Regions from separate parts of the Colwellia meonggei genome, predicted to be linked through region 2. Evidence: riboswitches for the same ligand, from Rfam matches in the RefSeq annotation. Region 2 holds a riboswitch; the other holds the start of a gene.

Region 1 (14,967 bases), on a different contig from region 2:
AACTTTAACGTCAGGCGCATAACGAATAATTTTCTTCGTTGCTTCTAAACCACCAATGCCTGGCATATTCATATCCATTAGCACAACATTAGGCTCAGTTTTTCGACAAAACTGCACAGCTTCTTCGCCCGTTTTGGCTTCACCAATAACCTTAAGTCCTTTTACTTCGTCTAGGATTTTTCGTATTCCAGTACGAACCAACTCGTGATCATCAACTAACAAAACATTTATCAACGTAAAATTACCTTAGAATTTCTTAAGAAACAGCAAAATATTAGACAAAAAGAATATAGCGAATCAGTCATTAACACAATCTAAATTACCGCTTTTTCTTTAATTCAGTCAGTTATTAAACAAATATTAAGCAGAGGTTATAACTCATTCTTATTTAACCAACTATTTAATAAGCCAATTTGACCATTTTTATAGGCGGCATAAGTTAATCGCACAGCATTACTTAAAATAATGCTGTCATTCCATTTTGTTTGTTCAGCAATTAATTCGTAGCATTTTTGTGCTTCTGGTGACAAATAACCTCGCATTTCCTTTTTGCCACGATCTTTTTGGCGCTCACGGTAACGCTTTTGCTTTTCAGCATTTGTTAATGCTTTCTTTTTTATGTTCATCAATATCTTACCTATCACATTGCACACAACCGGACTGGTTACGCATAACCGATTCTGGCAAATTTTAATACAGAAGTTAAGTAAAAACTCAATTTATTTAACTGTTCGGAGTTGTTTAGCGTACAAGTGTTCGCTAAAGTAACGCCTTTCAAATTCTCAATAGATGTAAGTGATCCCATGGAACAAAAAAATTCGTTCACAAAAGAAGACCTAGTTAAAGCGGGTACAGGTGAAATGTTCGGTGCTGGTAACAGCCAATTACCATCAGACAATATGTTAATGATGGACAGAATTATTAGCATTAACGATGACGGTGGCGAGCATGGTAAAGGTGAAATTATTGCCGAGTTAGATATTACCCCTGACCTTTGGTTTTTCGATTGTCATTTCAAAGGTGATCCTGTCATGCCAGGTTGTCTTGGTTTAGATGCAATGTGGCAATTAACTGGCTTCTATTTAGCATGGTCTGGCGGTCCAGGTCACGGCCGCGCATTAGGTGTGGGTGAAGTGAAGTTTACTGGACAAATTTTACCAACAGCAAAAAAAGTAACTTACAAAATTACCCTTAAGCGTGTTATCAAACGTAAATTATTTATGGGTATTGCAGATGGCACTGTTTCAGTTGATGGTCGCGTTATTTACACGGCAACTGATTTAAAAGTTGGTTTATTTACTGATACCACTAAGTTTTAATAACGAATAATAAAAGACAGAGTATAGAACAGTATAAAGTGGCATATGTGGCTGCTTTATAGTATTCGTTCTGAATATATACGCTCATTCACATAATTGTGACCGCGTTATACTATTTATTCTGAATATAAAAAAGCCAGCTGTTCAGCTGGCTTTTTTGATAGCAAATTACAAGTACTAGCTATTAGTAATACGCGCTTCTACAACAACCAATGCTTGGTCAATTCTATCAAGCACCTTTTGTTGGTCTAATAAAGCTAACGTAATATCAAGTGAAGGCGAGTTGCCGCCACCAGTTGCTGCTACGCGAAGTGGCATGCCAACTTTCCCCATACCAACTTCTAGCTCTGTAGCGGTATCATTAATTGCTGCGTGAATAAGCTCCGGCGACCATTCAGTTAGTGCAGCAAGTTTACTTTTTACCACTTGTAACGGCTCTTTAACCACTGGGCGTAAATGCTTTTTAACTGCTGTGGCATCTAATTCGGTAAAATCTTCATAAAAATAACGACTGATTTGCGCCATTTCTTTCAATGTTTTTACGCGATCAGCTTGCACTTTAACAATTTCTTCAAGCGCAGGGCCGCTCTCAACGTTAATGCCTTGCTCAGCCATATGCCACTCTAGATGAGAAGCTACATAACTTGGCGCTAGTGTTTTCATGTAATGCTGATTAACCCAAATAAGCTTATCAGTATTAAACGCTGAAGGAGCACGGTTACAGCCGGTTAAATCAAAAAGCTCTATCATCTCTTCACGAGAGAAAATCTCTTGATCGCCATGAGACCAACCTAAACGTACTAAGTAGTTTAATAATGCCTCTGGTAAGTAACCGTCATCGCGATATTGCATAACACTTACCGCACCATGACGTTTTGATAAACGTTTGCCGTCATCGCCCAAAATCATTGGAATATGTGCGTATGCAGGAATTGTTGCACCTAACGCTTTTAGAATATTAATTTGTTTCGGAGTATTACTAATATGATCATCACCACGTACTACGTGACTAATCTTCATGTCTAAATCATCAACAACAACCGTTAAGTTGTAGGTTGGCGTACCGTCTGAGCGAGCAATAATTAAGTCGTCAAGTTGGCTATTACTAATTGTAATATCACCTTTAACGATGTCATTAATGACAACATCACCGTCTAATGGGTTTTTAAATCGAATAACAAAAGCCCTATCTGCGGGGTGATCTGTACGGTCACGCCATAAGCCGTTGTACTTTTCAATTTCACCTTTGGCTTTCGCTTCTTCACGCATCGCTTCAACTTCTTCTGCGGTGCTATAACAACGATAAGCATTACCAGATGCTAAAAGCTCTGCAATAACTTCTTTATAACGGTCAAAACGTTGTGTTTGAAAATAAGGGCCATGTGTCCATTCAAGGTTTAACCAATTCATACCATCCATTATGGCATCAACAGAGGCTTGAGTTGAACGTTCTAAATCAGTGTCTTCAATACGAAGAATAAAGTTACCGCCATTTTTTTGGGCATATAACCAACTGTATAAAGCAGTACGTGCGCCACCAACATGCAAATACCCTGTTGGACTAGGAGCAAAACGAGTTGTTAAAGTCATAAAAATCTCAACTAAGATGTTTAATTGCCCAAGAAAGCAATAAAAACAAAAATTATGGTTAATAAAGTTGGCTGCATTTTATCAGGCAAAGATATGAAATACACCTACTCGTTGGCTTAATTCATTTCAAATAACGCTTAGTCGGCTAAAAAAGTTCACAAATCCATCACTATGATGGAAATTGAAGCGGTTGAACTAAATAGTTAAAAAAATAGCAAAAAAGTACCGAGTTTTTGTTGACAGCTTTTTCGTTCTCCCTATAATACGCCCCCACAGAGACGGACGATTAGCTCAGTTGGGAGAGCACCGCCCTTACAAGGCGGGGGTCACTGGTTCAAGCCCAGTATCGTCCACCATATCTCTGTTTGTATAAGTTATTTTCTTATATGGACGATTAGCTCAGTTGGGAGAGCACCGCCCTTACAAGGCGGGGGTCACTGGTTCAAGCCCAGTATCGTCCACCATTCTTTACCATAAAGAATTAAAACCAAAATGGACGATTAGCTCAGTTGGGAGAGCACCGCCCTTACAAGGCGGGGGTCACTGGTTCAAGCCCAGTATCGTCCACCATTCTTTGCCATAAAGAATTAAAACCAAAATGGACGATTAGCTCAGTTGGGAGAGCACCGCCCTTACAAGGCGGGGGTCACTGGTTCAAGCCCAGTATCGTCCACCACTATTTTTAAATCCTCAAAACCTTTTTTTTGAACCTTTTAGCTTTTCTTTATAAAGCACCTACTACTCTTTATAATCTGCGCCAAGTCACTGATTCAAGTCCAGTATCGTCCACCACGAGTATTGTTAAGCCTTTAAGCTTTTGCCAAAACTAAACAACTGCAAAAACCACAAAGGGTAATTCTCTATTCGATACACCATTTACGAAGCTTTGCTCACTGTTATCAATTCCATACCTTGTAAATACATTACAAGAGAATTCTAGGCAATAAAAAAGCGAGCCTATGCTCGCTTGATCAAAATATTATATTTTAACGATTAGCCATTAATGCGCTTCTGTGCAGCTGCTGTTAATTCAGGAGATGTGATCGTTGCTAAAATACCTTCAACTTTCGCTTTTGGTAATTTACCTAACATTAAAGTGCCCGTTTTAATTGCGTTTTTCTGACTAGCAAATGCAACTAAATTTTGGCCGTTACATTGAACACCGTCGAATACTTTACGAATTTTTAATTTATTAGACTTTAGAAATGAACGAAAACGTGATTTATCATCAACAGAAACGTATTCACATAGAGTTTTAGCTACATTTTGGGCTTGTACATTTGACGAGTAAGTAGAAGTTAATAATACAAATGAAATAGCTAATATGATGTTTTTCATGGTGTGCCTTAATATCAATAAAGTAAAAACTGTGAAACGAACTATCGATACTAAATCGCATTGGAAACCCCGCTGTCATAGGTAATACCCGTAGACCGGTAGTTTTGCGTAATACCTTTTCAAGTATCTTGCCGTTTCTGCCGAGGCGCATTATACAGAGACATTATTGTTACACAAGGTTAATTTTTGTAATGTGACTATTTTTACTACAATACAAATAGTTAAAGCTAGATTTACTGTGCTTTAACTAAAGTGTAATAAGTATCAGCGGAGGACATTAGTTAGTAACTCAGTTATAATTATTTTTTAAATTTTGCTTTAAAGACTTTTCATGATTGACGACATTCCTTTAATTAATATTTCTGTACAACCCATTGAATTATGTAAACTACTTAAAATAGCAAATATGGTTGGTGGTGGTGGCGAAGCCAAAATTGTCATCAGTGAAGGCTATGTAGCTGTTAATAATGAAGTTGAATTTCAAAAACGTAAAAAGATTTACCATGAAGACATTATTGAATTTAATGGCGAAATTTTTCAGGTTAACTTTGTTGAAGACCTAACAAAACCGGAGCCATCAATACAACCACTTGTATCGAAGGTAAAAGCGACTAAAAAGAAGCAAACAAAGAAAAAAGTAAAACAAAGTGCCATAGAAAAAGAACAAACTACTGAAATGCCGGCACGTTCAAAGCGTAAACCAATCTCCTTTTAGTATTCGCTATAAGTTGGCTTACTAATGCTTAAATACTATCAACTCCATTACCTTGACGTATTCTTAAATTGGCAATAATTGCACCTGCAACAATAAGCAGCATTGCGGTAAAAACTTGCTGACTAAAAAGTGATTCACTAAATAGTATTAACAGTAGAGTTGATAACAGGGGTGTAAAGTATGACATTGTTGCAATCACCCGCGGATCACCTTTTTTGACTGCGGCATCCCAACAATAAAAAGATAACCCCATTGGCCCTACCCCTAATAAAAAAATTAAGCCTAAATCAGAACTACTAATAGTAGGTATTTCTTCAGCTATAATATGAGCAAGTGCTGCTAATACACCAGAAAGTAAACAAAACAGTCCGACTGTTGCAGAGCCAAATTCAGTGTATTTAATAATTAATTTTTTAGATAACAACGAATAGCATGCCCATGTAACTGCAGCCATGAATGCTAAACTATAACCAAGTAGATGCTCAGATGAGAAATCCAAACCATTGGCTGCGACAATTAGACCAGCACCAATTAATGATACCAAAGTACCCAATACTTGCCGTTTCGTTAAACTTATATCCTTAAAGAACAATGGAGTAAATAACAAAATGAATAGTGGCCATAAATAATTAAGTAAGTTTGCCGCGACAGGTGGTGCCAAACGTAACGCCATAAACAGCAAAAAATGGTAACCAAATATACCGCCAACTCCAACCAATAGTAATGTAGGGCTAAATTGCCACTTTTTATACTGAAAAATAGATAAACTGCCACCAACTAATAAGCAGCTAGCTAAAAGAAGAAAAGGCGGTATGTGACTAAGCTCGGCAACCAGTAGCGCCAAACTACTCCAAAAAAATATTGCAATAGCAGTTAATAGTAAATAATGCATATCGAGTTCAATAGTTTAGGTTTTAAAGTTGTTTTTGCCAGAATACTGCCTGCCCCATTTCAGGATCCAGCTCGTAGCCTGCAAAACCAACTTTTTCATAAGCTTTCTTAGCAACTGTATTCCCTTCAAGTACTTCCAGCGTTAGCTTACAACAGCCCTTGTCTTTGGCTATAGCTTCAACATAATCAAATAAATATTGGCTTAAACCTCTACCTCTGTATAGCTCTAACACCACAATGTCATGAAAGTTAATTAATGGTTTTGCACTAAACGTTGAAAAGCCTTCCACGCAATTTGCCAATGCCGCAACTTTACCGTCAACATAGCACAAAACACTAAAGACATTTGCTTGCTGCTGTAATTGTGTAATCAAATTATTTTGAACATATTCAGATAACGCTTCTCCACCGCCCATAGGATCAAGCGCATAGGCTGACAAACAAGTTAATACATCATTTGCTTGTTGCTCATCATGATAATTGGCAGTAATGACTGAAATACTCATTATTATTATCCTTATCTAACCCATTTATTTTTCACCGTCATGCTCAAGACCAAACAGTTTAAGTTATGTCTTATAAACCTTGGTTACAGCATAAAACACTAGTTAAAAACTAGAGCTTTGGACTTTACCTTATCTCAGCATTGATAGCAGCTAAGATCATAAAAATAAAAGCATATAGCACTTAAAAACAAGAAAAACACACGAATATTCGTGCTAGCATAAGCGACTATTTTCACAACTTTGCTTGGGTGTGTTATGCCTAACTATTTTATCTCATTCTTATTAATCAGTCTGTGTTTTGTATCTATAACGTCAAATTCAGCTGCAAAGACTGATAAGCGATATAACAAATTATCAGAACCGGTCAGCAACAACGCCGTTGCACAAGTTAGAATAGATAATGAAGAATATCTTATCTCTTTCTCAGGGCTAACCAATGGCAAAAGTTATCAAGATGTTCACAACAACACATACGTTTATGATGTAGCACATAATACTTGGCTGATTAAATCTCCAGTACCTATTGCACAACCAGTAAATGGACTAATAGGTAGGTTAGCAAGTGTCGCCACAGCCATTAATGAAACCGCATATGTTTTCGGTGGTTACACTGTTGCCAAAGATCATAGTGAGGTCTCTGTACCTGATGTTTACGCCTATCATGTATTATCAGATAGCTACCAACAACTTGCTCCTATGCCTGTTCCTGTCGATGACAGCATCGCTTTACCATACCAAGGTCGTTATATTTATTTAGTAAGTGGCTGGCACAATGACGGTAATGTAAATTTAGTGCAAGTATATGATACTAAAACTAATCAATGGCAACAGGCGTCGCCTTTTCCAGGTAAAGCAGTATTTGGCCACGCCGGCGGTATCGTTAATAGCACACTACTCATTTGTGATGGTGTCAGAGTCGACGTTCATCTTAATAAGCGCCGCAGTTATGCTGCTGAAAGTGCTTGTTACCGTGGCGAGATAAACCCTAAAAACATTGCTAAAATATCTTGGTTTAAGGTTGACCACCCAACAGGTGAATCTCGCTATCGTATGGCCGCAAAAGGTGTGATTAACGCTAAGGAAAATAGCAAAAAAATTGTTTTTATTGGCGGCAGTAATAACCCATATAACTACAATGGCATCGGATACAATGGCAAGCCCGCAGCACCAAGTAATGAAATTTGGCACTATAACGTCGACACCGCAACATGGCATATTACTAACAGCAGAAACGCCACAATGGACCACCGAGGTTTATTAGAACTTAATGGCAAACTAATAACCATAGGCGGTATGTCAGAAAACCAGCAGGTGTTAAATACAATAAACCAATATTAATTTTGTAAACCAACAATTTTATAAATGTTTTTCACAATTGGGCAATTTAAACCTTTGTTGCATGAAATTGCCCTGTTAGAATACGGCTCTTACTTATTATTCGCTCACTAGGAATTTTTTCTCAATGCGTACCAGTCAATACTTACTTTCAACTTTGAAAGAAACCCCTGCTAGCGCTGAAGTTATCAGTCATCAATTAATGTTACGTGCTGGTTTAGTACGTAATGTCGCATCAGGCTTATATACTTGGTTACCCACGGGCTTAAAAGTATTACGTAAAGTTGAAAATATTGTTCGCGAAGAAATGGAACGAGCTGGCGCATTAGAAGTATTGATGCCGATGGTACAACCGGCAGATTTATGGGAAGAGTCTGGTCGTTGGGATGATTACGGTCCAGAATTATTGCGTTTAAATGATCGCCACAAACGCCCGTTTGTTTTGGGTCCAACACATGAAGAAGTTATCACCAAGCTTGTCAGTAACGAAATCAGTAGTTACAAACAGCTACCATTAAGCATGTTCCAAATCCAAACTAAGTTCCGTGATGAAATTCGTCCTCGATTTGGTGTTATGCGCGGCCGTGAATTCCTAATGAAAGACGCTTATTCTTTCCATTTAGGTCAGGAGTGTTTAGCAGAAACTTATCAGATCATGTTTGATGCATACTGCCGTATATTTGATCGTTTAGGCTTAGATTACCGCCCTGTTATTGCAGATACTGGTTCTATTGGTGGCGATGCATCGCATGAATTCCACGTACTAGCTGACTCTGGTGAAGATGATATTGCTTTTAGTGATGCCAGCGATTTTGCTGCCAACATCGAAAAAGCTGAAGCACTTGCACCAACAGGTGCTCGCCCTGAAGCTTCACAAACCATAGCAGATATTGCGACACCTAATGTACGTAGCATAGAAGATGTTGCTAATTTTTTAAAAGTAAAAGCTGAAACTACGGTAAAAACTTTACTCGTTAAAGGTATCGCAGCAGATGAGGATGCAAGTCCAATCATTGCGTTAGTGTTACGTGGTGATCATCAGTTAAATGAAATTAAAACAGAAAACTTGCCACAAATTGCCTCACCACTAACTTTTGCTAGTGATGAAGAAATTTTGGCGTCTGTAGGTTGTAACGCTGGCTCGATAGGCCCTGTCGATTTAAATATTGACGTGGTAGTTGATCGCAGCGCTGCACATTTAGCAGATTTTGTTTGTGGCGCAAATAAAGACGACGTACACCTTACCGGTGTTAACTGGGATCGTGATGTAACCAACTACACCATTTCTGATTTACGAAATGTTGTTGAAGGCGACCCAAGCCCATGTGGTTCAGGTAATATAGTGATTAAACGCGGTATCGAAGTTGGTCATATTTTCCAATTAGGTGAAAAATACGCGCAAGCGATGAATTGTGGCGTACTAACAGAAGCAGGTAAAAACCAAATTTTAACTATGGGTTGTTACGGTATCGGTGTTTCTCGCATTGTTGCGGCAGCTATTGAGCAAAACCACGATAAATACGGTATAAAGTGGCCTGAAGCACTTGCCCCATATCAAGTCGCAATTGTTCCTATGAATATGGCTAAATCTGCGCGTGTAAAAGAAACAGCGGAAGGCTTATATGAGCAATTACAAGCCGCTGGCATTGAAGTAATTTTTGATGACCGCAAAGAGCGTCCGGGTGTAATGTTTGCTGATCACGAACTAGTTGGTACACCACTATTATTAATTATTGGTGAACGTAATTTAGATAATCAAGAAATTGAAGTGAAAAACCGAATTACCGGTGAGAAATCAATGCTTGCAATAGCTGATGTTATGTCACTATTTGCTAAATAACGACAATCTAAAATACTTCTGAAAAAGTATTCTTTAAGCGGTTAGTGGCATTTTGCACTAACCGTTTTTTATTTTATGGTTTTAATTAAGTTTTCAACAGAAAAAGCACTGCTACTGTTTTGTCTTTGGCTGAACATCGCAAAATTATATTGTGACAACTTGTTTAACATCAGCAATTGCTTAAAAGCTAAATAATAGTCTTGTTTACTAGATTGAAAAATATCAAGCAGTTGGTGGCGCTGTTCATTAGTTAACAAACCTTCATCAATATCACGCAACATAACCAAAGCATAAGCACCTAACGTAACATGACCGCCGTAAGAAATATCAATAGTATGCTTTGGCTCGTCAATGTCCCAATTAATACCGCCTATTAACACCTTATAATCAAGGTTTGCTTCATCTACAGCTTGCTTAGCTCCGTGGGCCATAGCGTCATTTGCTGCCCAAATTAAGTCAATTCTTTTGCGCCGTAATAAGCCTTGCACTTTTTGATATGCCTGCTGCTTTGACCAATGCGCTACGATACTATCAATAGCAATAACCTTTTGGTTTTTTGATAAAAATTGCTTTAAACCGGCAGAACGTTGCAAAGACGCAGGAGTGGTGTGATCACCTTGCAGTGCTAATAAGTGAGATAAAGATTCACCTTCACTATTAGGCATCGCACTTTTATAAAGTTGGAATAAATCACTAGCCAAGCGTTTACCTACCGTAAAGTTATTAGGAATAACGCTGCCGATAATTAATGAGCGTTCTTTCGGTGTTAATTGCATTAACTCAATATTACTAAAGCCATTGAGTAGCATAAAAATAGGAAAGTTAAATTTTGCCAGTTCTTTAACTAAATGAATCCCTGTGCCTTTTTCATTCACTAGTATCACATAATCTGGCGAATGCGACGCAACTTTGCCAGCAAGAGACTTAGTAACTACATGGTTTCTTTCACCATATACGCTAATAAGATCAATAGTTAAGTCGTCTGCAGCAGCCTGCATAAACAAACTGACATTGGCCCAAAAACTACCGGTTGTATTTTGTTCAAGAAAGCCAGGATTTAAAAAAACCACTTTTAAATTTTTTGACTGCCCTGTTGCTGAAAATAACATCAGGAAAATAACTAACAGTAAAATCCGGCAACTTTTATACATAACACCACTAACAACAAAGTAAAAAGCTAATTATGTCAGAATAGTTCAAACTAGGTAAATTGACGAGAATAATAAATCACAGCCTAGCTTTAACTTATACTTGCCCGATCTACAACCCGCACTTAACACCGGTGCAAATAGGTTTTACCAAACTTGGCTAGTAGTTAATGATAATAAACCTAAAATAGTAATCAACCCCAAATGGCTAACAGTCACACAAGTCCCAATAAACAACACGATCAAATAATTGTGCGACATTCACAGATAAAGATTTAAACGTTGTTATTGCCTCTGCGTTTGGTTGAAAACACTGCCATATAAATTGGTGGCAGTTATTATCAAATAAATGATAATCCCGTTGCTGATAAATTTGTTCAATAGCACTTTGTGCAGCAACCTCACTCGTTAATGGCTTACCTAACGAATCACAGGCAATAAAAACCCCCTTTCCAGAACGATCATCAGTAAAACGGCGTGGCGATACAGGTTTAACTAAACCATTGCCATCTAGTTCGATAATTGTATTTTCTCCCACCCAAATCCCAGTATGGTCTAGAACACCGCCGATACCACAACACACTATTGCGCCTATTTCAGGCTTTACCTGCTGTTCAGTATCAAAAATATCCGTTGGGTAAGTCGCAATAGGGCTTTCATGCTGCGCTAAGTCATTCAACGTTTGCACTCGAAAACTATGAGAACGTTTTCGTTGTTGCGCTTTTCTGTCATCAGCTAACCCTTTTACAGCTAACGCAGAGACTGCTGCTGCACCAATCCATAATAAAGGTAACGGCATAAATTCACTCCTTTATACTAAAGGTTATGGTAATTTAATGATAATAAATGGCTGAATACCTAATCCAGTTTCAGCCCTTAATAACAAGATGGTGCAAAAAGGTAAAATTTACTATAAAAAATTTGCAAGTAACTATTTCAAAGTTAAGAAATATTAGCAACAATGGTTAGGAGCTTAACAACAAAGTTAATTTTCTTTTCCCTAACAAAGACTGCCCTTATGAAAATGATCAATAAATCTTCTAAATTAAAAAATGTTTGTTACGAAATTCGTGGACAAGTAGCCGCGGAAGCAAAACGTTTAGAAGATGAAGGACATAAAATATTAAAACTAAATATTGGCAACCCTGCTCCTTTTGGCTTTGACGCGCCCGATGACATTCTCAAAGACGTAATTCATAACTTACCAACAGCACAAGGTTACTGCGAATCAAAGGGTATTTACCCTGCTCGTGTTGCGGTAATGCAATATTTTCAGCAACAAGGCATTTTAGATGTTAGCGTCGACGATATTTTTATTGGTAACGGTGTTAGTGAACTCATAGTTATGGCCATGCAAGGACTTTTAAATAACGAAGATGAAGTCCTAATACCTGCGCCAGATTACCCACTTTGGACCGCAGCAGTTGCCTTGTCTGGTGGAAACCCTGTTCATTATGTTTGTGATGATGAAAATTTTTGGTTTCCCGATTTAGAAGATATGGCGAAAAAAATAACCAAGAAAACGAAAGCGATTGTTTTGATCAACCCCAACAATCCTACGGGAGCGGTGTACAGCAAAGAAGTATTAGAAGGAATAGTTGACTTAGCACGCCAGCATAATTTGATTATTTTTAGCGACGAGATATACGACAAAATACTATATGATACTGCACAACACATTCCCACTGCGACATTGGCCAACGATGTGTTAATTATAACTATGGGCGGCTTATCAAAAAATTATCGCATTGCTGGCTTTCGTGCAGGTTGGATGGTAATTACTGGACCAAAATTACATGCCGAAGACTACTTAGAAGGGTTAAATATTCTTTCTTCAATGCGTTTATGTGCCAACGTGCCGTGCCAACATGCTATACAAACGGCGCTCGGTGGTTATCAAAGCATAAATGAATTAATTAAAGATGACGGTCGTCTTTTAAAGCAACGTGACATGGCATACGAAATGATCAATGCCATTGATGGCCTATCGTGTCACCCGGCAATGGGGGCACTATACTTATTTGTTAAAGTTGATCAGAAAAAATTTAACATCACAGATGATGAAAAAATGGTATTAGATTTACTCAAACAGGAAAAGATTCTCTTAGTACATGGCCGAGCATTTAATATTAAGCAAAAAAACTATTTCCGTTTAGTATTCTTACCGCATGTAGATGAACTAAAGCCAGCACTAGAAAAGCTCGCTAACTTTTTTAGTACCTACCGCCAAGAGCAGTAACAACGTTTTTACTCATGCAATAAAGTCTTGATAAATTTGATGTAAAAAGAGGACAACATGACGGAAAGTACCTTCCTAGCTTGGATGTTTAGAATGCCACTGATAAAACGTTGGGCGCTAATGTTTTGTGTAAAGCCTGAAAATGTTGCTGAGCATTCACACCAAGTGGCAATTGTTGCGCACCTTTTAGCTGTTATTAAAAATAAGAAGTTTGATGGTAATATCAACGCTGATAAAGTCGCAACGGTGGCACTTTACCATGAGGCAAGTGAAACCCGCTTTGGTGATATTGTTAGTCCAACTAAATATGCAAATGCTGAAATAGCTAGAGAATTCAAAAAAATAGAATATTTAGCGGAAAAACAATGTTTAGCATCATTACCTGAAGAGTTTCAAGAACTTTTTGAAGACATCATAGTACAAGACCATGTTGAAGAAGAATATAAACAAATCGTTAAAGCGGCAGATATTTTAGTAGCCTACATTAAAGCCTTAGATGAGTTAAATCATCAAAATCATGAATTTGACCATGTAAAAGAGCGTTTAGAACTAAAGCTAACAACGCTTAAGAAACAAATGCCAGAGGTTGGCTATTTTATGCAAATATTCTTAAAAGCCTGCTCTTCAACTGTTGATAAGCTCAGTGAGGATATAGCAAAAGAGTGAGTGCAGTTGAAACGATAATAACCTGAGCATAACGTTTAATTTAACTACTTCACAATTAATTGATCTAACATACGCTTTACTTGCATATCACCATAACTATATATCGCCATACGCTTTGAGAATTCTCGAAAAATAGTAGAGAACTCCTCACTATTTAATTCATCAATTATCGCCAACAATACGCGTTCTGGATAACCTAATCCTGATGCATCAGGTGTACGTTTTTGTTGAGCGGAAATTGCCGGAATTAAAAATGGAAAAGTTTCTTTAACGCGTGCTGCAATCACAAGCATAGCTTCACAATCGTTTAGTTGATATAGCGGCCACAGTTGTGCCAACAACATAATGTCCGAAGACTTTATTAATTGTCGCTTTGAATAAGCGTGAGTCAATTCACGCTCAGTCATGTGGCCAAAGCTATATTCATTGCCTTTATTAGGACGCACTAAAAATATTTTTGCCATATGTGTTTGCCTTGATAACAGATAGATCACAAACCAAAAGTTTGCTTGGCAAAATAAATCATCTTCAAACCAACAAGTTACTTCACTACCTGCACTTAGACTATTTATTTTATTAAACTCAGGTACTGTTTTTTGGTAGTAATCATCACAGCTAAAGCCATTATAACCGGCAATATAATTTGCTCTATTGTTATAAAACTCATTCAAGCTTCCACCCTGAATGTTGCCATCAATTAAACATTCCCGCGCGACAATAAGCTCTTCTTTTAGAAAATTTTGCACCTGAAATTTTAATGAATCACCATTAAGAATATGAACTGCTTTCACGGGCTACCTAACTTAAAATAGTTTTATGAAACTATTAAATGTAATTTAGCCAATATATGCAAGTGCATATATTGGCCTTCATCATAACTGATAGTACTGAATTGATGCTTACAATTGCTATTTAGTTGTAACCTAGCACAAAGCCAAATGAAGCATCTTTTTGTTGATCGCTTTTTGTAGAGCTTTGCAGCGCATAACTTAACGTGTCAACTAACTGCTGATTGTCACCTCGACAATTCGCACGCAGGCTTTCATGGTATTGCGCTAATTCTTTGGTATTTTTAAAATCATTAATAGTAGCCATAATCTTTTCCTCATCAAATAAGAACAACAAGCATATTTCCGTGCTTACTTTAACTAACTGCAAAGGATAAACCAAAATAAGAATAAAGTGACAAACCATTGATTTTATGACAATAAAAATATAAAAACAGGTAAGATGTAAATCATGTGATATTGTATATTTGCATTTTGCAAAGCAAAATTATAATAAAACTGGCAAAAAACAAAAAGTTTAACATCAGTAGTTTTTTATTTAATCTATATCAATTAACCTTTGCCCGCTACACTAACAAAAACTCAAGCAATA
Region 2 (14,967 bases):
GGTATAAAGGCGGCATTGTGCCATGGTGATAAAACCCAAGGGGCGCGTAACAAAGCACTGGAGCAGTTTGTTGATGGCACCGTACGCGTACTTGTCGCCACTGATGTTGCAGCGCGCGGACTTGATATAGCTGATTTACCGTATGTGGTTAACTTCCACTTACCATTTTTAGCAGAAGACTATGTGCATCGTATTGGCCGAACAGGTCGAGCAGGCAAGTCTGGTACGGCAATTTCTTTAGTGAGTCCAAAAGATGAGCAGTTTTTAGATAACATTGAGGCATTAATTGGACGTAAGTTTGAGCGTATTATTGTTCCTGGTTATGAGTTAGATAGAGCTTTACCATCGCAATACGATGCCAAAGAAGATGCGCCATTAAAGAAGAGTCGATATAAGGCAACGCAAGAGAAAAACCAGATGCTAGCGCGTAAAAAGGCCAATGCTACGCCAGCAGCGAAACGTCGTGCTAAAGCTAAAAAGCAACAAAATAAAAGCGCTCCTAAAAAACGCCGTTAATAAAACATATTATAAATTTTATTTTGATATTGCTTCATGCACAACGATGATCATTTTATAGAAGTACCATTTGAACATAGGCACCAGTGCTGGTTTTGCGAAGAGCCAGCCGGAGCCCATTTTACTTTCCCTCATCAATACCATCTTATTTTTGATTGTAGTCATCCAACACTGACATTACCCAGCTGCGACGAATGCAATAGTGCGGCTTTGCGAGCAAAAGTAAATACTATTTGGCAAGTAAAACAATTTGTTAAAAAATACCTTATTAAAAAGTATAAAAAAGATTTAGCCATAGGGCTTAATTGGACACAACAAGAGTTAGCAAACTCTGGCTTTGAAGAAGGTTGTTTTGCTGGTTTTCAAAAAAGTGCCTGGTTTATGTATGAAGTGGCAAAGCAACGGGTTAACTCAAAGGGGTGGCCACTAATACTAAACGGTATGGAGCTAGAACAAGAAGATACTGTTGTCAGCTTTTTATTTGATGGTGTGTATTACCCGAGTGTTGAACAGGCTATTGAGCACTATTGTGACAACTTTACTTTAGATAGGTTGTTTTTTCGTCAGTTGCTGGCAAAGCTTGGCACAGAACAGTTCTCTTTAGCGGTAAGAATTTGCCGCATGCATATTATTTCAACACCTGATGAAAAACGTCAGGTGTTGAAGGAAGTTACATAATATATTGGACGTTAACTGGTTTTCTGAGAAACAACACTAAGTTTTCTTGGCATATTCATTTTTTGCGAATAAAGCGCGGTATCAGCTCGCTGAAAAAAACTGTCAGCAGAATCAGCTCTGTTCATAAAGGCTAAGCCAAGGCTACTGGTAACGTTATATTTAGTTAATAGCGTATCATTTTCCATAGTTTGATAAATTCGATGCTCAATGGCAGCTAACGACTGTTCGCAAGCATCTTCAACAATTACGGCAAATTCGTCACCGCCAAAGCGGAATATGCTGTCAGTACCCCTAACACTTTGTCGGAGTGCATTAGCAAAATGCTCTAAAACATGATCACCAACTATGTGACCAAACGAATCATTAATTGCCTTAAATTTATTTAGATCACACAAGATTAAGCCAACACGAGTATGTCGACGATTTGCCTGTGCCATAGTGCGCTGTAGTTGTTTGTCAAAACTTCGACGGTTACCTAATCCTGTTAATGCATCTTGCATGGCTAATTGCATTGCTTGATGATAACGAATAGCATTATTCAGTGGATTGACAAGTAACTGATGAAGCTCTGTTAGTATTTTGAAATTCGTGATACTTACAGGACTGTTAACGGAGTAACTTAATAAACCAATAAACTTTCCATTAAGCTTAAGTTCAAACTGTCGCTCTGCTTTAGCTTGTCTACTGCCTCTTGCTGTTGCACAAATTTCGTTGTACTTAAAATAAACTCCAGTAAAATCAAGGTATTTTGATACTTCTGTCGCAAAGATATCAATCAAGCCCTTGACGTCCAATGTGGTTTGTAACTGCTCAAGCAAGGCAAGGTTTCGTTCACTATTTTTGTCGTTATGTTGAAATAACGTGAAAGCGTTAAACTTTGAATTTGGATGATTAACAATATTTACTGTGCGCATATAATGTACCGTTCATTTGGGGGCTGTAACTTCATTTTTATTAAAGCAATAAATATACCTATTTTTTACTGTTGTTTAATTATTGTAAAAATATCAGCCTGAATGTAAATGAAGTGTTTTGACCTTCGGGTTTTAACCTCTTAATAAAGGAAATTGTTTTGCGTACCTAGACGTTTTATTTTCGTAAAAATTACATGCTCTCTTTTTGGTACCATATTAGTGAAGTTATCCGTAAAAATTTTAAATTATCTTAGACAAACAGCCATTTAGGGGGCTAAACTTAGACTAGTTGCTTGTTTCTCAATGCAGCATTGCCGTTTCTCATTTCGTAAGGATTACATGTGACAGGTCATTTAGAATTACTGGCAATACTAACTAGTGCCGTATTAATTGTTTGGTTATTTCGTCGTTTACAACTGCCGGCTATTTTAGCTTACCTAGTTGCGGGAGTATTAGTGGGCGAGCATGGTTTGGCATTGGCACAGGAACATGTTGATTACGAACACTTTGCTGAATTAGGTATTGTGTTTTTATTGTTTACGCTTGGGCTTGAGTTCTCGTTGCCTAAGTTGATGGCAATGCGGCACCTAGTGGTAACTGTTGGCAGTTTGCAGGTAAGCATTTCATTAGTGTTGTTTATGGTCGTCTCAATGTTGTTTGGCGAGAGTTTTGCCGCGTCATTAACTATTGGTGGTATTTTAGCGCTATCTTCAACCGCAATTGTTATTAGGCAATTAAGTGAAAGTGGTGGCATGAAGAAAAAGTCCGGGCAGTTATCTGTTGCTGTTTTACTTTTCCAAGATGTTGCAGTTGTCCCGTTGTTAATTATTATACCTTTACTGGCGCAAGGCGGAGATTCATCGTTTATCTTGGCACTGCTATTTGCCTTAGTAAAAGGCGTTTTTGTAGTCTCATTATTGCTTTTTGCTGGTAAGTGGATATTGCCGCGATTGTTTAACATGGTTGCGCAAGTAAGAACCGATGAGTTATTTGTTTTAACGACCCTATTAGTCACGCTGGTGGCTTCAGCATTAACCCAGTGGTTCGGCTTATCAATGGCATTAGGTGCCTTCTTAGCGGGTATGATGCTTGGCGAAAGCCAATACAAGCACCAATTAGAAGCTGATATTAGGCCTTATCGTGACATACTGCTTGGCTTGTTTTTTGTGACTGTCGGTATGAAGTTAGATATTAACGTTGTTTTTTCTTCACCATTTACCATTATTTTATTATTAGTTTGCTTTATGGCGGTAAAAACTGTCGTGATTAGCATATTAGCAATACGGGCGGGTGAGTCACCTAAAGATGCTTGGGCCTCAGGTATTATGCTGGCGCAAATGGGCGAATTTGGCTTTGTATTGATTGCCTTAGCAAGCCAAGTAGAAATTCTTCCTGATAAAACGGCTTCTATTTTATTAGGAACGGGTGTATTAAGTATGGCAATAACGCCTTATATGGTTGCTCACGCCCGTAGTTGGGCATTGTGGTTTAGTCGTGAAAAGCAAATTGATACTGAACCTTTAGAACAACTGCCAAAAAGCACAAACCTAAATGAGCATGTGATTATTTGTGGCTTTGGGCGCATTGGTCAAACAGTTAGTCGATTTTTAAAGCAAGAGTCAATAGACTTCGTTGCTATCGATATTGACCCATTAAGAGCCACAAAAGCACGTGAGGCGGGTGAGAATGTTTTATTTGGTTCTTCTCGTCAAGCTGAGTTATTACATGCTGCACAATTATCTAAGGCTAAATTAGTTGTGATTGCATTTGGTGAAGATAAGCAATCGATTGATGTTATTCAAAGAGTTCGCTCTTTAGCGCCAGAGGTGCCTATTTTGGTGAGAACACGTAACGATGATCAGCTTGATGAGTTACATGCTGCTGGCGCAAATGAAGTTGTGCCTGAAAGCTTGGAAGGGAGTCTGATGTTGGTATCTCAGGTGCTTTCTTTAACAGGTGTACCTTTTTCAAAAATTGTCCGTCGTGTGCAAAAAGAGCGTAAAAATCATTACAACCACTTGCATGGGTTCTTCCAGGGTGAACATACTGATATGAGCCCTGATGCGATTGACCGTATTGAATTCGCTCACGCAATTATTTTAACTAATAATTCCTATGCTAACGGTCACTCTATTGAGTCGCTAAAACTGCATGAACGTCGCGTTGTTGTTGTGGCATTAAGACGTGATGATATTGAAACGGAAGATCCGACACCTGAAACCATTTTAAAGCCTCAAGATACCTTGATTGTGCGTGGCAAACCTCGCCGTGTTGAAAGGGCAGAGCGATTTGTACAGGAAGGGCCTTAGCAAATAGGCTGGCATTTATATCGCGGTTTAAAAATATTAGCAGCAAAGTAAGCGCTTGATAATTAGTGCATGCTTTGCTGTTGCTTAAACTATTACCAGTATTGCTGTGAAAATTTATAAGTTAAGAAATTCGCGAATTTTATTTTCTTGCTCTAACGCATCATTAAAGCCTAAATTAATTAATTCTTTACAATAATTTTTATCGAATAATAAATAACTGACTAAACTCGATTCTGCGTCATTAGTAATACCAACACTGCGCAGTAATAGTCTGATAGATAGTGGCAATCTATCAAAATAATTAACCGCAATGGCATTAAAGTCATGACTTGGATTAATTAGCAAAGACTCTATATTTTTTAATCCTACGGTTTCTTGTTTTAAATGTTCGGGTATTAATGACAAAGTGTGGTTGACACGCTCCATACGCTCAATATCACTTTGTAAAGTATCAGAGAAAATCGTATCTAGTAGGTGACCTGCAATAGTTGCCGTTGTTGGAGGGTGAGGGTTGTTTTCTTGTGCGTGCATTGGCTCTTTCGGCTGTTCAACACCAACAATGAATATTTTTTCTGCGCCTAAATGTATTGCTGGACTTAATGGTGAAAGCTGATGAATAGATCCGTCGCCCAAATGATCATGTTTAACCTTAGCTGAAGGAAACACTAAAGGAATAGCAGCGGAGGCCATTAAATGCTGGCTGTTCAATTGGGTTGGCTCACCTCGACGCTTTGCTCTAAACCAAGGCGATATAGATTCCAACGATTGAAAAAAACTAATGGAGTCACCGCTGGTATAACTTGAAGCTGTTACAGAAACCGCTGATAAATATCCACGCCTAATATTGGTATCAATGCGACTAAAATCTATCACCATGTTTAGTAAATCGAGTAATGGCGCATTATTCAATAAACTTCGAGCTCGTTTATTTGCATAGTCTGCTTGAAAGCTGCCAAGCAAGCCTGCTGATAAATGGCTAAATACACGTATAGCATCACTATGGTAAATACGTCCAGGATCGAGGTTTTTCCAAACCCATTCGAGTTTCTTAACGCCTAATTGAAAGCATGAGGCATAACAGGCTAAAGCGGTTGAATTAATTGCGCCGGCAGATGTGCCACAAATAATAGGGAAGGGAATACCATGATTTCTTGGGATAAACTTGGCAATTGCCGATAATACACCAACTTGATAAGCCGCACGAGCGCCACCTCCAGTTAAAACGAGTGCATTGTTGCTATTAATATAACTGCGTTTATGTGGCATTTAGACAACCAAAACTATAACTATTTTATAAAGATTTTAATCCGTTTTTTAGCAGGTAGCTAGTTGAAATTAAAGATTTAAATATTATTTAATCGGAAAAGAAAAAAAGGCCAGCATATGCTGGCCTTTTTAAAGACATAAGAATTATTAACTAGTAAAACATCGAACTTACAATAAGTATTAACGCCTACTGGAAAATAAATTTCTAGCTGCTTACACGTTTGTTAGCAGCGTCGATTAATGGTTGCGATCCATTTTGAATAAGTGCCAAGTTAGCTGAAACAGTTTTCTTTGGTAATTTACTAATCATCAAAGAACCAGTTTTTACTGAACCTTTAGTAGCAGCGAATTCTAACAAGTTTTTACCATTACACTGGATACCCGCGAAGATATTACGAATTTTTAATTTATTCGTCTTTAAAAATGAACGCATACGTTTCTTGTCGTCGGCGGCAACATACTCACATACATTTTGTGCAATGTCGGCGGCTTGCGCTTTCGGCGCAGATATAATAGACGTCATCGTTAAAGCAGTAACGGTAGTAACTAGTAATAATTTTTTCATTTTAATAACCTTTTATAATACAAATAGAGTTAGTAAAAGAAAAAACCACAGGATGTACCTAATAACTCGGTAACTCCGCTGTCATAGATAAATACAGAATTATACTTACCCTTAGACCGGTGGTTTTGCGTAACACGTTTTCGCGTGTCTTGCCTTTTCTTTGTCAATTTCAGTATTACCAAATCTTGAATTAAATGCAACTGCTTTGTTGCATTTTGTTTTCCATAGTTAAAGGTTTTTATATTTAATTCTTTTAAAACAATCAATTATTTTGATTTTAGGAATGAGTGTAATTTAGAGGGGTTTACAGTTTTAGGACAAATACCTACATATTGTAAGAAATTAACCACAAAAAAAGGGGCTAATGCCCCCTAATTTAATCGTTTTTTGTTAACTATTTGTTATTACGTTTAAAAAGTCATCTCAGGAATATCACCGTCAACAACCAATTTACCTTCGGTTAATGAAATGATTTCTTCTACCGATACACCTGGAGCACGCTCTAATAAATAGAATTTACCATTTTTAATTTCAATAAAAGCTAAGTCAGTTAATACTTTTTTTATGCAACCTTTACCCGTTAACGGTAGTGTACAGTTACTGAGTAGTTTTGAAACGCCATGTTTTGATGCGTGAGTCATGGTCACGATAATGTTATCGGCACCAGCAACTAAATCCATTGCTCCGCCCATACCTTTAATTAGCTTGCCTGGGATCATGTACGAGGCAATGTTGCCGTTAACGTCCACTTCAAAAGCGCCTAAAACGGTTAAATCAACATGACCACCGCGGATCATGGCAAAAGATTCTGCTGAATCAAAAATTGATGCACCCGTTGCCATAGTTACCGTTTGTTTACCTGCATTAATTAAGTCAGCGTCAATTTCTGCTTCGGTAGGGAATTGCCCCATACCTAATAGACCATTTTCCGACTGCAGCATCACTTCCATTCCCTCAGGTACGTAGTTGGCCACTAATGTTGGAATGCCTATGCCTAAATTAACGTAGTAACCGTCTTGTAACTCTTGCGCAACGCGTTGTGCTAGTTGTTCTCTTGATAAAGCCATAAATTACTCCTTACTAACACTTATAATTATGTATCGCTGCGAACAGTACGTTGTTCAATGCGTTTTTCAAATGAACCCAATATTAAACGGTTAACGTAAATACCTGGTGTATGAATGTGATCTGGGTCTAACTCACCAGGTTCAACAATTTCTTCTACTTCTACTACAGTAATTTTACCCGCCGCTGCTGCCATAGGATTGAAGTTACGAGCAGTTTTTCTAAACACTAAGTTGCCGTAGCGATCTGCTTTCCAAGCTTTAACAATGGCAAAGTCGCCTTTAATAGCAGGTTCTAAAATGTAATGCCTACCGTCAAATTCTCGCTCTTCTTTGCCCTCTGCAACAGGAGTACCGTAACCTGTCGCCGTGTAGAATGCAGGAATACCGGCTCCGCCGGCACGCATTTTTTCGGCTAGTGTTCCTTGAGGCGTTAATTCCACTTCAAGTTCGCCATTCATCATTTGACGTTCAAATTCAGCATTTTCGCCAACATATGAGGCGACAATTTTTTTGATTTGACGATCAGGAAGTAAAATACCTAAGCCAAAGTCGTCGACACCGCAGTTATTTGAAACCACAGTTAAACCTTTGGTGCCTTTACGTTTAATTTCACTAATTAAATTTTCTGGAATACCACATAAGCCAAAACCACCGGCAATTACGGTCATATTATCTTCAAGACCTGCCATAGCTTCTTCATAGCTTGACACTACCTTGTCAAATCCTGCCATTGTTTGTTCCTCATTAATAAATTTTTGTCGTTATTTTTAATCTTTACATTTAAATACAACCAGCTTATTTAGCTCGGTATGCAGTTGACACTTTTGATACAGGTGCTTTGCCTAATTTGTCACTAATGTACCAACCTGCTGCTAATAGTTTGTCAAAATCGATACCAGTATCAATATTCAAGCCGTTAAGCATGTATAAAACATCTTCGGTTGCGACATTGCCTGAAGCGCCCTTAGCATATGGACATCCGCCTAAGCCTGCAATAGCACTATCGACTACCATGACACCGGCTTGCAAAGCGCTGTAAATGTTAGTTAACGCCTGACCATAAGTATCGTGAAAGTGCACAGCGAGCTTTGCCATTGGCACACGGGCACTAACAGCCTGTATCATTTTAGTTACGGTTGCTGGCGTGCCAACACCTATGGTGTCGCCAAGCGATATTTCATAACAGCCCATCTGGTATAGTTTTTCTGCAACCATTGCTACTTGTTCAGGTTCTATAAAACCGTCATAAGGACAGCCAACAACACAAGAAACATATCCTCGTACCGGAATGTTAGCGGCTTTGGCAGCAGCCATTATCGGTTCAAAACGTTGCAAGCTTTCTTCTATAGAGCAGTTGATGTTCTTTTGGCTAAACGCTTCTGATGCGGCGCCAAATATCGCCACTTCACTGGCATTAACCGCCATTGCTGCCTCAAAACCTTTCATATTGGGAGTTAGGGCTGCGTAAGTGACGTTTTCTTTGCGCTTGATACCATTGAATACATCGGTAGAAGTCGCCATTTGCGGCACCCATTTAGGTGAAACAAAACTACCACTTTCGATATAGCTAACACCGGCATCTGATAACATTTCAATCAACGCTATTTTATCTTTAGCACTGATTTGTAGTTTTTCATTCTGTAGGCCATCGCGAGGCCCAACTTCAACAATTTTGACTTGCGATGGCAAGCTTGCTGTACCAGTCATTATGCTTCCTCCGCTGTGAAGGCAATAAGCTCAGCACCGCCGTCAACCATGTCACCATCTTTATAGTAAATTGTGTCAACAACGCCATTACTTGGCGCGCGAATCGTATGTTCCATTTTCATTGCTTCCATTATCATTAATGGTTGCTCTGCGGTAACGGTATCGCCGGCTGACACTAATACAGACACCATAGTGCCATTCATCGGCGCAACTAGACCACCATGGCTGTCATCACCGCTATTATCGCCACAGTCAGGTAAAATATGAGTGAAATTAAATACGCCATTTTGGTGGTATAAACTGATTTGTGTACCGTTTTTCGCAATGGTTGCGTGACTGCGGTAACCATCAATACTAACGTATAACGTGTCGTTATCTATTCGACCTTGGCAATCAACCGTTTGACCATCAACAGTAATCAAATAGTAGCTACCACTGCCTTGGCGCTTTTGTTCGACAACAATCGGGTACTCAGTGTCGTTGTGCGCCAATACCATATGATGAACGTTGGCTTCATTTAAGCGCCATGCATTGGTCATATTCCAAGGTGAAAATGGATCGTTAGTTTTCGCAGCTTTAGTTTGCGCCTGTAACTCTTGTGATAAAACTAAATAAAGTGCTGCCATAGGCAATTCGCCAGCTAAAGCTTGTTCACTTTCATGAAAAATAATTTCTTGGTTTTTTTCAATAAAGCCAGTATCGATGTCAGCATTAACAAATGGCGCACAAGTCGCTAAGTTATAGAGAAAGTCGATGTTAGTGGTAACACCATTAATGCGATATTCAGAAAGTGCCTTCGCCATACGTTGTAGGGCTTTTTCACGGCTTTCGTCCCAAACAATTAGCTTAGCAATCATAGGGTCGTAAAATACGCTCACCTCATCACCTTGACGAACACCGGTATCAACACGGACAAACTCACTTTCAACTGGCGGTTGTAAAAAGTCTAAAGTGCCGGTTGCCGGTAAAAAGTCATTGTTAGGATCTTCAGCGTATATACGCGCTTCAAAAGCGTGTCCATTGATTTTTAATTCGTGTTGAGCTTTAGGTAATACTTCACCGGCAGCAACACGCAATTGCCATTCAACTAAATCTTGGCCAGTAATTAATTCAGTAACAGGATGCTCTACTTGCAGGCGAGTATTCATTTCCATAAAGTAGAATGAACCATCAATATCAAGTAAGAATTCAACGGTACCTGCACCCTGATAGCCAATGGCTTGTGCTGACTTTATCGCTGATTCACCCATTTTCGCACGTAGTTCTTCACTCATGCTAAAGGCTGGTGCTTCTTCAATCACTTTTTGATGACGACGTTGCACTGAACAGTCACGTTCGAAAAGATAAACCGCATTTTCATGATTATCACAAAATACTTGAATTTCAACATGACGAGGTTGTGTTAAGTACTTTTCAACCAACATGGTATCGTCACCAAATGAAGATTTAGCTTCACGTTTTGCTGCTGCAAAACCTTCAGAAAATTCTACTTCGCTCCATACTTGGCGCATACCTTTACCACCGCCACCTGCAGTAGCTTTAAGTAGTACAGGGTAACCCATATCATCGGCAGCTTTTTTGATCACAGCCTCTGATTGGTCATCGCCATGGTAACCTGGCACTAACGGTACTTGTGCCGCTTCCATAATATTTTTAGCTGCAGATTTTGAACCCATAGCTTCAATAGCGCCAACCGGTGGGCCAATGAAAGTAATGCCTTGTGCGGCACACATACGACAAAAGTCGGCGTTTTCAGATAAGAAACCATAACCTGGGTGAATCGCTTGTGCGCCGGTGCGCTTAGCTGCTTCAATAACTCTTTCTGATAATAGGTAACTTTCACGCGAAGGGGAACCACCAATATATATAGCTTCATCAGCCATATTGACATGTAAGGAGTCAGCGTCGGCATCAGAATAAACGGCAACGGTTAGAATACCCATTTTTCGTGCAGTTTTAATAACACGACAGGCGATTTCGCCACGGTTGGCAATTAATATTTTAGTAAACATGAGTTTATCCTTCGCCTTTATCTAATGATTTTTGTTGTGATGCTTGTTGTTGCAACGGGGCTTGCCAAGCGGCTTGGCGCTTTTCAAAAAAGGCACTTAAACCTTCTTGGCCTTCTGCTGATACGCGGATCGCGGCAATGCGTTCGCTGGTTATTTCTATTAATGCTTCGTCGATATCTTGGTAAGCGACATCAAGGGCTAACTGTTTAGCTTGGCGCACGGCTAATGGGCCATTTTCCAGTAATGTCGTTATCATTTTGTCAACGGCTGAATCTAATGCTTCCAATGGCAGAATTTCATCAACTAAACCTAGTTGTTGCGCTTTGTCAGCAAAGAATCGTTCAGCAGTTTGAAAGTAACGTCGACTGGCTTTTTGACCAATCGCATTCACCACATACGGACTAATAGTGGCAGGAATTAAGCCCAGTTTTACTTCGCTTAAACAAAAACTGGCTTTTTCACTAGCCAATACAATGTCACAACAACTTGCTAGTCCAACTGCGCCGCCAAAGGCTGCACCTTGCACTTTAGCAATGGTAGGTTGAGGTAAAAAATTAAGATTTTTTAACATATGGGCTAAAGCATTGGCATCTGCTAAATTCTCTTCATAAGAGTAAGACGCCATACGTTTCATCCAACCTAAATCAGCACCAGCAGAAAAGCTTTTACCGGTTGAAGCCAATACCATGACTTTGATGTCATGACATTTTGCAATTTCATGAAATAAGTGGCTTAGTGCAAAAATAATACTGTCATCAAAGGCATTGTGCTTATCAGGGTTATTCATGGTGACAGTAGCGACACCACGGCTGTCAACGTCAAATAAAACTTGTTCGCTAGGACTTGTAATATTTTGATGGGTAAACATAGTCAACTTCTCCCTACATTCTAAACAGACCAAATTTGGTCTCTTCAATAGGTTTGTTTAAAGAAGCTGAAATAGCTAAGCCGAGTACTTGGCGAGTGTCCGCTGGGTCAATCACACCATCATCCCACAAGCGAGCAGAGGCATAATATGGATGACCTTGATGCTCATAATTGTCGATAATTGGTTGTTTGAAGTCAGCTTCTTCTTGCTCGCTCCATGTTTCACCACGTTTATCTTTTTGGTCGCGTTTAACTTGTGCAAGTACGCCCGCAGCTTGTTCGCCGCCCATCACTGAAATGCGCGAATTTGGCCACATAAATAGGAAACGGGGGTCGTAAGCTCGGCCACACATGCCATAGTTACCGGCACCGAAACTACCACCAATTAAAATAGTGAATTTTGGAACCTGTGCTGTTGCTACGGCTGTTACCATTTTAGCGCCGTGTTTTGCGATACCACCGGCTTCATACTGCTGGCCAACCATAAAGCCTGTAATGTTTTGTAAAAACACTAAAGGAATTTTACGTTGCGCACAAAGCTCAATAAAGTGAGCGCCTTTTTGTGCAGACTCGCCAAATAAAATGCCATTATTGGCAACAATACCGACAGGGTAACCGTAGATGCGGGCAAAGCCACAGACTAATGTTGTGCCGTAAAGCGCTTTAAATTCGTCGAATTCGCTGCCATCAACGACACGAGCTATAATTTCACGAACATCAAATGGTTGGCGAGAATCTTTAGGTACAATACCGTAAATTTCTTCACCAGAGTAAGCGGGTTCCGCCACTTCTTGAATTGCCATTTGTACTGGTTTAACACGGTTTAAATTACTGACGGCATTGCGGGCAATTTCTAAAGCGTGATGATCATTTTGTGCGTAATGATCAGCAACACCTGAAGTACGACAATGCACATCGGCGCCACCTAAATCTTCAGCACTAACCACTTCACCGGTTGCCGCTTTTACTAACGGTGGGCCTGCCAAGAATATCGTACCTTGTTCTTTCACGATTATTGATTCATCAGCCATTGCAGGCACGTACGCACCACCAGCGGTACATGAACCCATAACCACGGCAATTTGTGGAATACTTTGTGCTGACATGTTGGCTTGATTAAAGAAGATACGGCCAAAATGCTCTTTATCTGGAAAAACGTCGTCTTGGTTTGGTAGGTTTGCACCACCCGAGTCAACCAAGTAGATACATGGTAAGTTATTTTCTTGGGCGATAGTTTGCGCGCGTAAATGCTTTTTAACAGTTAGTGGATAATAAGTACCACCTTTTACCGTTGCGTCATTGGCGACGATAACACATTCTTGGCCGCCAACTCGGCCAATACCTGTGATAATGCCGGCGCTTGGTACGTTGTCATCGTAAACTTCATAAGCGGCTAATTGTGATAATTCAAGAAATGCTGAGCCTGGATCAAGTAGGGCGTAAACACGGTCTCTTGGTAGTAACTTACCACGAGATAAATGACGTTCACGACTACGTTCGCCACCACCTAGTTTAATTTCTTCTAATTTAACTTTTAAGTCATCAACTTGCAGTTGCATATGCTCAGCATTTTCGATGAATTCAGGGCTGCGGGGATTGATTTTCGATATTATCTTAGCCACGGTATAACCTTTTATTTGTTGTTCGTTTTGTTAATTTTTGACGTTGTTAATGTCAGTAAGTTAACAATGCACATTGATATTGTTTTGACTTTCTAACACTTGATTGTGCTAAAAGTAATCAATAGCAATAGTCACAGAAAGTTTAATTCTTTTATTTTTTCTTATTTAAATTTAATTACTGAATTGGTTCACTATTTAGCTTTATCGAAGCCAATGGCGTGAGTTCAAGGAAAAAATACTAAGCATAGTCGTCTATGAGTGTATTTTTGACAAAGAAATCGCGCTCATTGGCAATGAGAAAAATTACACTAAACCGATTCGTTAAATAACTCACGCCCAATTAACATACGGCGAATTTCTGATGTACCTGCGCCAATTTCATATAATTTAGCATCACGTAATAATCGACCGGCTGGGAATTCGTTGATATAACCGTTACCGCCAAGTAATTGAATCGCGTCTAATGCCATTTTTGTAGCAAGTTCAGCTGAATACAAAATTACACCAGCAGCATCTTTACGGGTAGTTTCGCCGCGATCAGCTGCCATTGCACACATGTAAGCGTAAGATTTAGCGGCATTCATTTGCGTGTACATGTCAGCAATTTTGCCTTGAATTAACTGAAATTCACCAATTGATTGGCCAAATTGCTTTCTGTCGTGAATGTAAGGAACAACTAAGTCCATACATGCATCCATAATACCTAATGGACCGCCTGTTAATACTAAACGTTCGTAGTCTAAGCCTGACATTAGAACGCGAACACCTTTACCTTCCTCACCTAAAATATTTTCAGCAGGAACTTCACAATCTTGGAAAACTAATTCACAGGTATTTGAACCGCGCATACCTAATTTATCTAGTTTTTGGTGACGAGAAAATCCAGGGTAATCACGCTCAACGATAAATGCCGTAATACCTTTTGATCCCGCAGCAGTGTCAGTTTTTGCGTAAATAATATAAACATGGGCATCTGGACCATTAGTGATCCACATTTTATTGCCGTTAAGGATGTATTTATCGCCTTTTTTGTCAGCGCGTAATTTCATGCTAACAACATCCGAACCAGCGTTTGGCTCTGACATTGCCAATGCGCCAATATGTTCACCAGTACAAAGTTTTGGTAAGTACTTAGCTTTTTGCTCATGGTTACCGTTTTTGTTTAATTGGTTTAAACATAAGTTAGACATAGCGCCGTAACTTAAGCCAACAGAAGCTGATGCGCGAGAAATTTCTTGCATAGCAACCATGTGCTCTAAGTAACCTAAGTTAGAACCACCATATTCTTCATCTACGGTCATGCCTAATAAACCTAAGTCACCAAATTTGCGCCATAAATCCATTGGAAATTCGTTGTCTTGATCAACTTTTTCTGCACGAGGAGCTATTTCATCGCGAGCAAAGGCGTTAACTGTGTCACGGATCATGTCAACGGTTTCGCCTA

Evidence for each region. A riboswitch is a leader RNA that binds a small molecule or an ion and turns the genes downstream of it on or off. The one in region 2 is predicted to bind cyclic di-GMP.
Region 1: it holds a riboswitch for cyclic di-GMP, as region 2 does, so the genes downstream of both, AC27E9_RS13105 (DUF3718 domain-containing protein) here and AC27E9_RS18120 (DUF3718 domain-containing protein) in region 2, are expected to answer to the same signal.

Annotation. Positions count from the first base shown of each region.
Region 1 is NZ_BAAJLZ010000005.1:51,219-66,185, reverse strand. Features, by position in the region: gene uvrY (UvrY/SirA/GacA family response regulator transcription factor) at 1-234, opposite strand, end outside; gene AC27E9_RS13140 (anticodon-binding domain-containing protein) at 372-626, opposite strand; gene fabA (bifunctional 3-hydroxydecanoyl-ACP dehydratase/trans-2-decenoyl-ACP isomerase) at 804-1,319, shown strand; gene gltX (glutamate--tRNA ligase) at 1,497-2,909, opposite strand; tRNA gene AC27E9_RS13125 (tRNA-Val) at 3,190-3,265, shown strand; tRNA gene AC27E9_RS13120 (tRNA-Val) at 3,298-3,373, shown strand; tRNA gene AC27E9_RS13115 (tRNA-Val) at 3,404-3,479, shown strand; tRNA gene AC27E9_RS13110 (tRNA-Val) at 3,510-3,585, shown strand; gene AC27E9_RS13105 (DUF3718 domain-containing protein) at 3,903-4,247, opposite strand; cyclic di-GMP riboswitch class I at 4,307-4,390, opposite strand; gene AC27E9_RS13100 (RNA-binding S4 domain-containing protein) at 4,579-4,962, shown strand; gene AC27E9_RS13095 (DMT family transporter) at 4,991-5,854, opposite strand; gene AC27E9_RS13090 (GNAT family N-acetyltransferase) at 5,877-6,359, opposite strand; gene AC27E9_RS13085 (Kelch repeat-containing protein) at 6,615-7,697, shown strand; gene AC27E9_RS13080 (proline--tRNA ligase) at 7,822-9,534, shown strand; gene AC27E9_RS13075 (ABC transporter substrate-binding protein) at 9,603-10,643, opposite strand; gene AC27E9_RS13070 (hypothetical protein) at 10,891-11,481, opposite strand; gene AC27E9_RS13065 (pyridoxal phosphate-dependent aminotransferase) at 11,701-12,921, shown strand; gene yfbR (5'-deoxynucleotidase) at 12,979-13,587, shown strand; gene AC27E9_RS13055 (DUF1835 domain-containing protein) at 13,632-14,378, opposite strand; gene AC27E9_RS13050 (hypothetical protein) at 14,500-14,682, opposite strand.
Region 2 is NZ_BAAJLZ010000011.1:57,854-72,820, forward strand. Features, by position in the region: gene AC27E9_RS18095 (DEAD/DEAH box helicase) at 1-516, shown strand, start outside; gene AC27E9_RS18100 (hypothetical protein) at 553-1,194, shown strand; gene AC27E9_RS18105 (GGDEF domain-containing protein) at 1,206-2,108, opposite strand; gene AC27E9_RS18110 (cation:proton antiporter domain-containing protein) at 2,450-4,417, shown strand; gene AC27E9_RS18115 (patatin-like phospholipase family protein) at 4,532-5,683, opposite strand; gene AC27E9_RS18120 (DUF3718 domain-containing protein) at 5,889-6,248, opposite strand; cyclic di-GMP riboswitch class I at 6,314-6,412, opposite strand; gene AC27E9_RS18125 (3-oxoacid CoA-transferase subunit B) at 6,659-7,315, opposite strand; gene AC27E9_RS18130 (CoA transferase subunit A) at 7,342-8,046, opposite strand; gene AC27E9_RS18135 (hydroxymethylglutaryl-CoA lyase) at 8,111-9,022, opposite strand; gene AC27E9_RS18140 (acetyl/propionyl/methylcrotonyl-CoA carboxylase subunit alpha) at 9,022-11,034, opposite strand; gene AC27E9_RS18145 (enoyl-CoA hydratase/isomerase family protein) at 11,039-11,902, opposite strand; gene AC27E9_RS18150 (carboxyl transferase domain-containing protein) at 11,916-13,523, opposite strand; gene AC27E9_RS18155 (isovaleryl-CoA dehydrogenase) at 13,832-14,967, opposite strand, start outside.